Pseudonocardia sp. HH130630-07: one gene and its partner. The protein of the gene in region 1 interacts with the protein of each later gene in a pairwise test. Links are inferred from orthologs where the notes say so. Each region holds a gene or a part of one and is shown on either strand. Other genes may lie near its edges.

Region 1 (3,922 bases):
CCGGACGATCCGCGCCGGGGAGGGCGTCGTGGTCTCCGGCCTGGCCGCCAACCGCGATCCGCGCGCGTTCGACGGGCCCGAGGACCTCGACCTGACCCGCGGCAGCCGCCGGCACCTCGCGTTCGGCTACGGCCCGCACCAGTGCCTCGGGCAGAACCTCGCCCGGCTGGAGCTCGAGGTCGTCTTCGAGACGCTGCTGCGCCGGATCCCCGGCCTGCGGCTGGCCGCGCAGCCGGACGAGATCGACTTCAAGGACGACGCCGCCATCTTCGGCGCCTGGCAGCTCCCCGTCACCTGGTGAGGGGCTGACCGGCAGGCCACGGCCGCGCCGGCGCCACCCGTGCCGGTGCGGCCGATCTCCACCCGGGCTCGACCCGGAGGTTGATCCCCCACACCCCTCTCCGGCGCGAGGCTCGATCCCGTCACCCACGACGAGGAGGCCCCGCGATGACCCCGGCGGACACCGACCGCACCACACCCGTCCCGACGCCGTCCGGAGGCGGCGGGCCCCGGGCGTTCCTGCGTTCCGCGGGACCGTCGCTGCTCGTCGACGCGCTCCTGCCGTACCTGGTCTACCTGGTGCTGACCGCCCGCGGGTTCTCCGACGTCGCGGCGCTGGCCTGGTCGGCGCTGCCACCGGCCTGCCACGTGCTGGTGCAGGCGGTCCGCTCCCGGCGGATCGAGCCGGTGGGCGGGATCGTGCTGGCGACCATCGGGATCGGCCTCGCGACGTCGCTCGTCAGCGGGGACGCCCGGTTCGCCGTCGCCCGCGAGGCGCTGGGCACGGTCGTGCTGGCGGTGCTGCTCGGCGGCTCCCTGCTGCTGCGGGTGCGACCGCTGGTCTACACCGCGATGTGCTCGTTCGGCCGGATGCAGCGCCCGGAGCTGCCGGAGCTGCTGGACCGCCAGTGGCGCACCAACGCCGCGTTCCGGCGGCTGCTGACCCGGGCCACCACGGTCGCCGCGCTGGTCATGGCCGGGGAGGCGGTGCTGCGGGTGGCGCTGGCCTACACGCTGCCGGTGGCCGTCGCGGTCCCGGTGCTGGCGGTGCAGTCGATCGCGGTGTGGACCGGGCTGTCCGCGCTGCTGGCGGTCATGCTCAGGCGGGCGGTCCGGGCCGGGGCGTGACCTCCAGCAGCCCGCGCAACCGCTCCAGGTCCGCGACGACGGCGGCGACGTCGCGCTCGAACTCCGCGTCGGTCGCCGCCGGGGCGCGGCGCACGCTGAACACGATCTCCGCGCCCAGCGGGTGCGGCACCACCCGCAGCGGGTTGTACGCGACCTCCCCCGACGGCAGGACCACCTCGTGGTCCAGCACGCCCCAGGCGTTCTCCGGGACGAACCGGATCTCGATCTCCCCCAGCGGGCCGCCGGGGACCAGCCACCGGCCGTCCCGCTCCTCGATCCGGTCCCCGACCCCGGCCGCCCAGCGCGGCAGGTTCCGCGGGTCGCGGACCCAGGCGTAGACCGTCCCGGGCGGCACGGCGACGACGACGCCGACGTGCCGGGACCCCACGACCCTCATGACGTCGCCGTGGCGAGTCCGGCGAGCCGCTCCGCGGCCTCGGCCAGCACCTCGTCCCGCTTGCAGAACGCGAACCGCACCAGCGGCCGGGTCGCCGCCGCCCCCGCACCGGTCGGGCAGAACACCGACATCGGGACGGCCGCGACCCCGCACCGCTCCGGCAGCGCCCAGGCCAGCTCGACGCCGTCGTCGAACCCGAGCGGGCGCGGGTCCGCGACGACGAAGTAGGTGCCCTGCGGGATGAGCACGTCGAACCCGGCGGCCCGCAGCCCGGCCGAGAGCAGGTCCCGCTTGCGGGTCAGGTCGGCGGTGACGCCTGCGTAGAAGTCGTCGCCGAGCGCGAGCGCGTTCGCCACGGCCGGCTGGAACGGCGCGCCGCCGTGGAAGGTGAGGAACTGCTTCACCGCCCGCGGCGCCGCGACCAGCTCCGGCGGCCCGTGCACCCAGCCGACCTTCCAGCCGGTGACCGAGAACGTCTTGCCGGCCGAGGAGATCGTCAGCGTCCGCTCGGCGAGGCCCGGCAGCGTGGCCGTCGGGACGTGCCGGACGCCGTCGTAGGTCATGTGCTCGTAGACCTCGTCGGTCACGATCACCGCGTCGTGGGCGACGGCCAGCTCCCCGATCCGGGTCAGCTGCGCGGGCGTGAACACCGTCCCGGTCGGGTTGTGCGGGGTGTTGACCAGCACCACCCGGGTGCGGTCGGAGAACGCGGCGGCCAGCTCGTCGTCGTCGAAGCCGAAGGCCGGCGGGTGCAGCAGGACCGGCTTCAGGGTGGCACCGGCGAGCGCGACGGACGCGGCGTAGGAGTCGTAGGTGGGCTCGAAGACGACGACCTCGTCGCCGGGGCCGCACAGCCCCAGCAGGGTCGCCGCGATCGCCTCGGTCGCCCCGGTGGTGACGACGACGTCGGCCGGGTCGACCGTGAGGCCGTGGAAGCGGCGCTGGTGCTCGGCCACCGCAGCGCGCAGGGCCGGCACGCCGGGGCCGGGCGGGTACTGGTTGGCGCCGCGCTCGGTGATGTTCGCGGCGGCGTCGGCGAGCAGGGAGGCCGGGCCGTCGGTGTCCGGGAAACCCTGACCGAGGTTGATCGCACCGGTCTCGACCGCGAGCCGGGAGATCTCGGTGAAGATCGTGGAGGTGAACGGGCGCATGCGCTCGACGAGCATGCCCCGACCCTAGACCGGCACCCGGGCGGCGCAGCCCCTGATCGAGGTTCTGCGCTGCCGGAGTACGGGCCCGGGCCCGCTGGTGGGCGCGGTGGGTTCCACCGCCGCCGGGCGGGCTTCCGGCGCGGTCAGTCGAGGCCGCGGACGATGTGCGTCTCGTCCTGCTCCTCGGTGTCGACAGTGTCCTCGATGGTCGTGGTGCTCATGGGTGACCTCCTCACTGCTGTCGGATGACCGATGGTGGACGTAGAGGTGGACGCCCGTCACCGGGGTTGCGTTGCTGAACCGGCCTGTGGACCGATTCAGAGCCACCCGGCCGGGTGACGACTCCGGTCTACCCGTCGATCCGGCCGGTCAGGTGCACCCTTTCCGGTTTCCTTGCGCTGCGGACCGCGAGACCCCACGCGCCGCCGGCGCCGGGCGCGGTGACCAGCTCCGCCCGGGACGGGAGCAGCAACGGGCTGCGGAACGCGACGTCGTAGGTGCAGGCGTCCGGGATCCGGCCCGCCAGCGACGCCGCGGCGCGCGCCGCCGTCCACATGCCGTGCGCGATCGCCCGCGGGAAACCCGTCGCCCGCGCGGTGAGCGGGTGCAGGTGGATCGGGTTCACGTCGCCGGAGACCGCGGCGTATCGACGGCCGGTGTCCGCGCCGACCCGCCACAGCGCGCTCGCCGGCCCGGTGGGGGCGTCCGGCTCGTCGATGCCGGGTCCGGTCACCTCCGACGGCGCCCGCGCGCCGCGGGCCAGGTAGGTGCTGCGCCCCTCCCAGACCGGCTCGCCACCCGCCGAGACGATCCCGACGAGGTCCACCCGGGCGCCCTTCGGGTGGCGGCCGAACCGCTCCGCGTACACCTGGACGTCGAGCGTCTCGTCCGTGGCGATCCCCCGGTGCGCGGTGATCCGGTTCGCGATGTGCACCATCCCGGGCAGCGCGAGTGGGAACGCGCGGTCGGCCATCAGCACGACCTGCAGCGGGAACGTCAGCAGGTGCGGGTAGGTGAGCGGGAGCGCGTCACCGACCCGGAACCCGCAGACCCGCGCGTAGTCCGCGAGGTGCCCCGGATCGACCGTGACCCCGCGGCGGACGATCTCGCGGGCCGGCAGCTCGCGCGGCCGGCCACCGGGCAGCACGGCCGACACCGCGGCCGCGGCGTAGCGCGGGCCGAGCGCGGGCGGGCCCGTCAGCTCGGTGGTGGTGCGACCGGCGGGACCCGTCATCTCAGGCCCCCA
Region 2 (3,863 bases), 1.2 Mb from region 1 along the record:
GACGCCGTCCGGGCCCGGGGCGAGACCGTGCACGAACTGGGCGGCGCCGCACAGCGCGAGCAGCGCCGCGGCGTGCCCCGGCCGCATTCGGCGGGTCGACCACAGCCACACGACGATCCCGGCGACGAACAGGTGCAGCCGGTGGAAGCCGAGCCCGTCGACGGCGATCCGGAACCACGCCGGCGGGTCCATCGGGTCCCCCGGACGGGCCCGCAGCGGCCAGAGCAGCAGCGGCACCAGCACCGCGGCCCAGAGCAGCACCCGCAGCCGGACGCCGGACCCCCAGCGGGTGGTACTCAGCGCCGCGGCGGCGGTGAACGCCATGAGCTGCAGCGGCAGCGTCCAGAACGCGGGGTCCAGCCACGGGAAGCGGTCGGTGTCCCAGTTGCCCAGCATCAGCCAGTTGGTGAGCATCTCCCCGGCCGGCGGCGACGGCCAGTCCTCCGGTGAGACGAACCGGAGCGCGATCCAGGCCACCGGGACCGCCACGACGAACGCGGGCAGCAGCCGCGCCATCCGGTTCCACCAGTACCGCCCCGGCGAGTGTCGGCCGAGGGTGGCGCAGGCGAAGTAGGCGGACACGACGAGCAGCAGGCTCGCCCCGACCTGGTGGTCGAAGGACAACCGGCGGGGGATCAGCTCGGGATGCAGCACCGGGCCGAGGTGGGTGCCGTGGTAGAGCACGACCAGCAGCACGAAGCCGCCACGCAGCGCGTCCCAGCCGGGCTCCCGGCGCCGGGGCCCGGTCCGCCCGGGATCAGACGTCCGCACGACCACACCCGATACGGTGACAGAGATCGAACCCGGCGCCCCGACCCACCCTCCGCGCTCGGATCCGCCGCGGAACGAGGCCCTGGTTACGCGGTCGGGGGGTGGTCGTTCTACCCTTCGTAGAGCACAATCGTCACGCGTCCTGCGGACGGGCCGGGAGCCCCCGGTGGATCTTCCCCGGCCGCCGGGCGCACCTCGCCGGCCGGGAAGTACAGTCCACCCGTCCGCGAGGACGTGGTCAGGTCAGGCAAGTGCATGGAGGCCCAGGTGACAGCCGTCGAGCCCAAGCCGATCTCGACGCGCCCGTATCCGGCGCGCCGGGAGGGCAAGGGATCCACGTTCCTCAGGATGCTGCGGACGACGGATCCGAAGGACATCGCGATCCTGTACCTCATCACGTCGTTCGGCTTCTTCGCCGTCGGCGGTGTGATGGCGCTGCTGATCCGTGCCGAGCTCGCGCGTCCGGAGCTGCAGTTCCTCTCGACCGAGCAGTACAATCAGCTGTTCACGATGCACGGCACGATCATGCTGCTGCTGTTCGCGACGCCGATCGTCTTCGGGTTCGCGAACTACATCGTGCCGCTGCAGATCGGTGCGCCCGACGTGGCGTTCCCGCGACTCAACTCGTTCTCCTACTGGCTGTACCTGTTCGGCGGCCTGATCGTCGTCTCCGGCTTCCTGACCCCGGGTGGCGCCGCCGACTTCGGCTGGTTCGCCTACACCCCGCTGTCGGACGCGATCCGCTCGCCCGGTGTCGGTGGTGACCTGTGGATCATGGGTCTGGTCGTCTCGGGTCTGGGCACCATCCTCGGTGGCGTCAACTTCGTGACGACGATCGTCTGCATGCGGGCGCCCGGCATGACGATGTTCCGGATGTCGATCTTCACCTGGAACATCTTCATCACCGCGCTGCTGGTACTGATCGCGTTCCCGATCCTCACCGCCGCCCTGCTCGGCCTGGCCGCGGACCGGCACCTCGGTGCCCACGTGTTCGACCCGGCCAACGGCGGCGTGGTGCTCTGGCAGCACCTGTTCTGGTTCTTCGGCCATCCCGAGGTCTACATCGTGGCGCTGCCGTTCTTCGGCATCGTCTCCGAGATCTTCCCGGTGTTCGCCCGCAAGCCGCTGTTCGGCTACAAGAGCCTGGTCTTCGCGACCATCGCGATCGCCGCCCTGTCCGTCGCGGTGTGGGCGCACCACATGTACGCGACCGGCGCGGTCATGCTGGCGTTCTTCTCCTTCACGACCTTCCTCATCGCGATCCCGACGGGCGTCAAGTTCGTCAACTGGATCGGCACGCTGTGGAAGGGCAAGATCACCTACGAGACGCCGATGCTGTTCTCGGTCGGCTTCCTGGTGACGTTCCTCTTCGGCGGCCTGACCGGCATCCTGCTCGCGATGCCGCCGGTGGACTTCCACGTGTCGGACACCTACTTCGTGGTCGCGCACTTCCACTACGTGCTCTACGGCACGATCGTGTTCGCGACCTTCGGCGGGATCTACTTCTGGTTCCCGAAGATGACCGGCCGGTTCCTCGACGAGACGCTCGGCAAGATCCACTTCTGGCTGACGTTCATCGGCTTCCACCTGACGTTCCTGGTGCAGCACTGGCTGGGCAACGAGGGCTACCCGCGCCGGTACGCCGACTACCTGCCGATGGACGGCTTCACCACGCTGAACATGATCTCGTCGATCGGCGCGTTCGTGCTGGGCGCCTCGACGCTGCCGTTCTTCTACAACGTGTTCAAGAGCTACCGGTTCGGCCGGGTCTGCGACGTCGACGACCCGTGGGGCTTCGGCAACTCGCTGGAGTGGGCGACCTCGTCCCCGCCGCCGCGGCACAACTTCACCGAGCTGCCCCGGATCCGCTCCGAGCGCCCGGCGTTCGACCTGCACTACCCGCACCTCGTCGAGAAGGCGCGCGCCGAGGCGCACGTCGGCGGCAGGGCGCACCCGACCGAGGTCCTCGCCCACCAGGTCGGCAAGGAGTCCATGCCGGACGACGACCCCAAGCACAACTGAGGTGGCGCTGGCCGCCCCCGATCCGGCCCGGCCGACCGTGCTCGTCACGGTGACCGGGCCGGACCGGCCCGGTGTCAGCTCCGTCCTGTTCGCCGCGCTCACCGCGGCCGGGGTCGAACTGCTCGACCTGGAACAGGTCGTCGTGAACGGCCGGCTCACCCTCGGCGCGCTGGTCGTGCCCGAGGGGGACGCCGAGGACCTGCAGGAGTCCGTCGGCGAGGCCATGGACTCGATCGCGATGTCGGTGCACATCGAGATCCAGCGGGACGGCGTCGTCGGATCCCGGCCGCCGTCGACGCACGTCGTGACGGTGCTGGGCCGCCCGATCACCGCCCGCGCGTTCGGTGCGATCGCCGCCGAGCTGGCCGCGGTCGGGGCGAACATCGACGCCATCCGCCGGGTCGCCGACTACCCGGTGACCGGCCTGGAACTGCTCGTCTCGCCGGTCCCGGACGACGACGCCGACTCCTACCCGCCCGGCACCCTGCGCAAGCGCCTGGTCGGTGTGGCCCGGCAGGCCGGCGTGGACGTCGCGGTCGCGCGGGCCGGGCTGGCCCGGCGCAGCAAGCGGCTCATCGTCTTCGACGTCGACTCCACGCTCATCCAGGGCGAGGTCATCGAGATGCTCGCGGCCCGCGCCGGGGCGGACGTGGAGACCGAGGTCCGGCGGGTCACCGAGGAGGCGATGGCCGGGCAGCTGGACTTCGCCGAGTCCCTCGAACGCCGGGTCGCCGCGCTGCGCGGGCTGCCCGCGTCGGTCGTCGACGAGGTCGCCGCCGAGATCGAGCTGACCCCCGGCGCCCGCACCACGATCCGGACCCTGAAGCGCCTCGGCTACCGGTGCGGCGTCGTGTCCGGCGGGTTCACGCAGGTCATCGCCGGTCTCGCCGACGAGCTGGGGCTCGACTTCGTCGCCGCGAACCAGTTGGAGATCGTCGACGGACTGCTCACCGGCCGGGTGGTCGGGGAGATCGTCGACCGGGCCGGCAAGGCGGTGGCGCTGCGCCGGTTCGCCGAGGCCCACGACATCCCGGTCGAGCAGACGGTCGCGGTCGGCGACGGCGCCAACG

What was found. The genes of interacting proteins can lie anywhere in the genome.
Region 2: the proteins of AFB00_RS12670 (region 1) and ctaD interact in binary tests that used the Escherichia coli proteins (3 or more experiments, as listed by UniProt). The link is inferred for Pseudonocardia sp. HH130630-07 from one-to-one orthologs.

The regions. Positions count from the first base shown.
Region 1 is NZ_CP013854.1:2,594,591-2,598,512, reverse strand. What follows is about bases 607-3,549. They hold AFB00_RS12670 (pyridoxal phosphate-dependent aminotransferase), read right to left. Parts: upstream 2,692-3,549; coding sequence 1,522-2,691; downstream 607-1,521. Other genes in these bases: AFB00_RS12665 (MaoC/PaaZ C-terminal domain-containing protein), read right to left, coding at 3,026-3,549; AFB00_RS12675 (polyketide cyclase), read right to left, coding at 1,100-1,525; AFB00_RS12680 (VC0807 family protein), read left to right, coding at 607-1,128. Also shown: AFB00_RS12685 (cytochrome P450), read left to right, coding at 1-301; more of AFB00_RS12680, read left to right, coding at 448-606; more of AFB00_RS12665, read right to left, coding at 3,550-3,910; AFB00_RS12660 (3-oxoacyl-ACP reductase), read right to left, coding at 3,912-3,922. UniProt on the Escherichia coli protein: Shows aminotransferase activity with methionine and histidine as substrates, and to a lesser extent also with phenylalanine.
Region 2 is NZ_CP013854.1:3,783,860-3,787,722, forward strand. What follows is about bases 532-3,415. They hold ctaD (aa3-type cytochrome oxidase subunit I), read left to right. Parts: upstream 532-1,038; coding sequence 1,039-2,793; downstream 2,794-3,415. Other genes in these bases: AFB00_RS17985 (acyltransferase family protein), read right to left, coding at 532-777; serB (phosphoserine phosphatase SerB), read left to right, coding at 2,795-3,415. Outside these bases: more of AFB00_RS17985, read right to left, coding at 1-531; more of serB, read left to right, coding at 3,416-3,863. UniProt on the Escherichia coli protein: Cytochrome bo(3) ubiquinol oxidase is the terminal enzyme in the aerobic respiratory chain of E.coli that predominates when cells are grown at high aeration.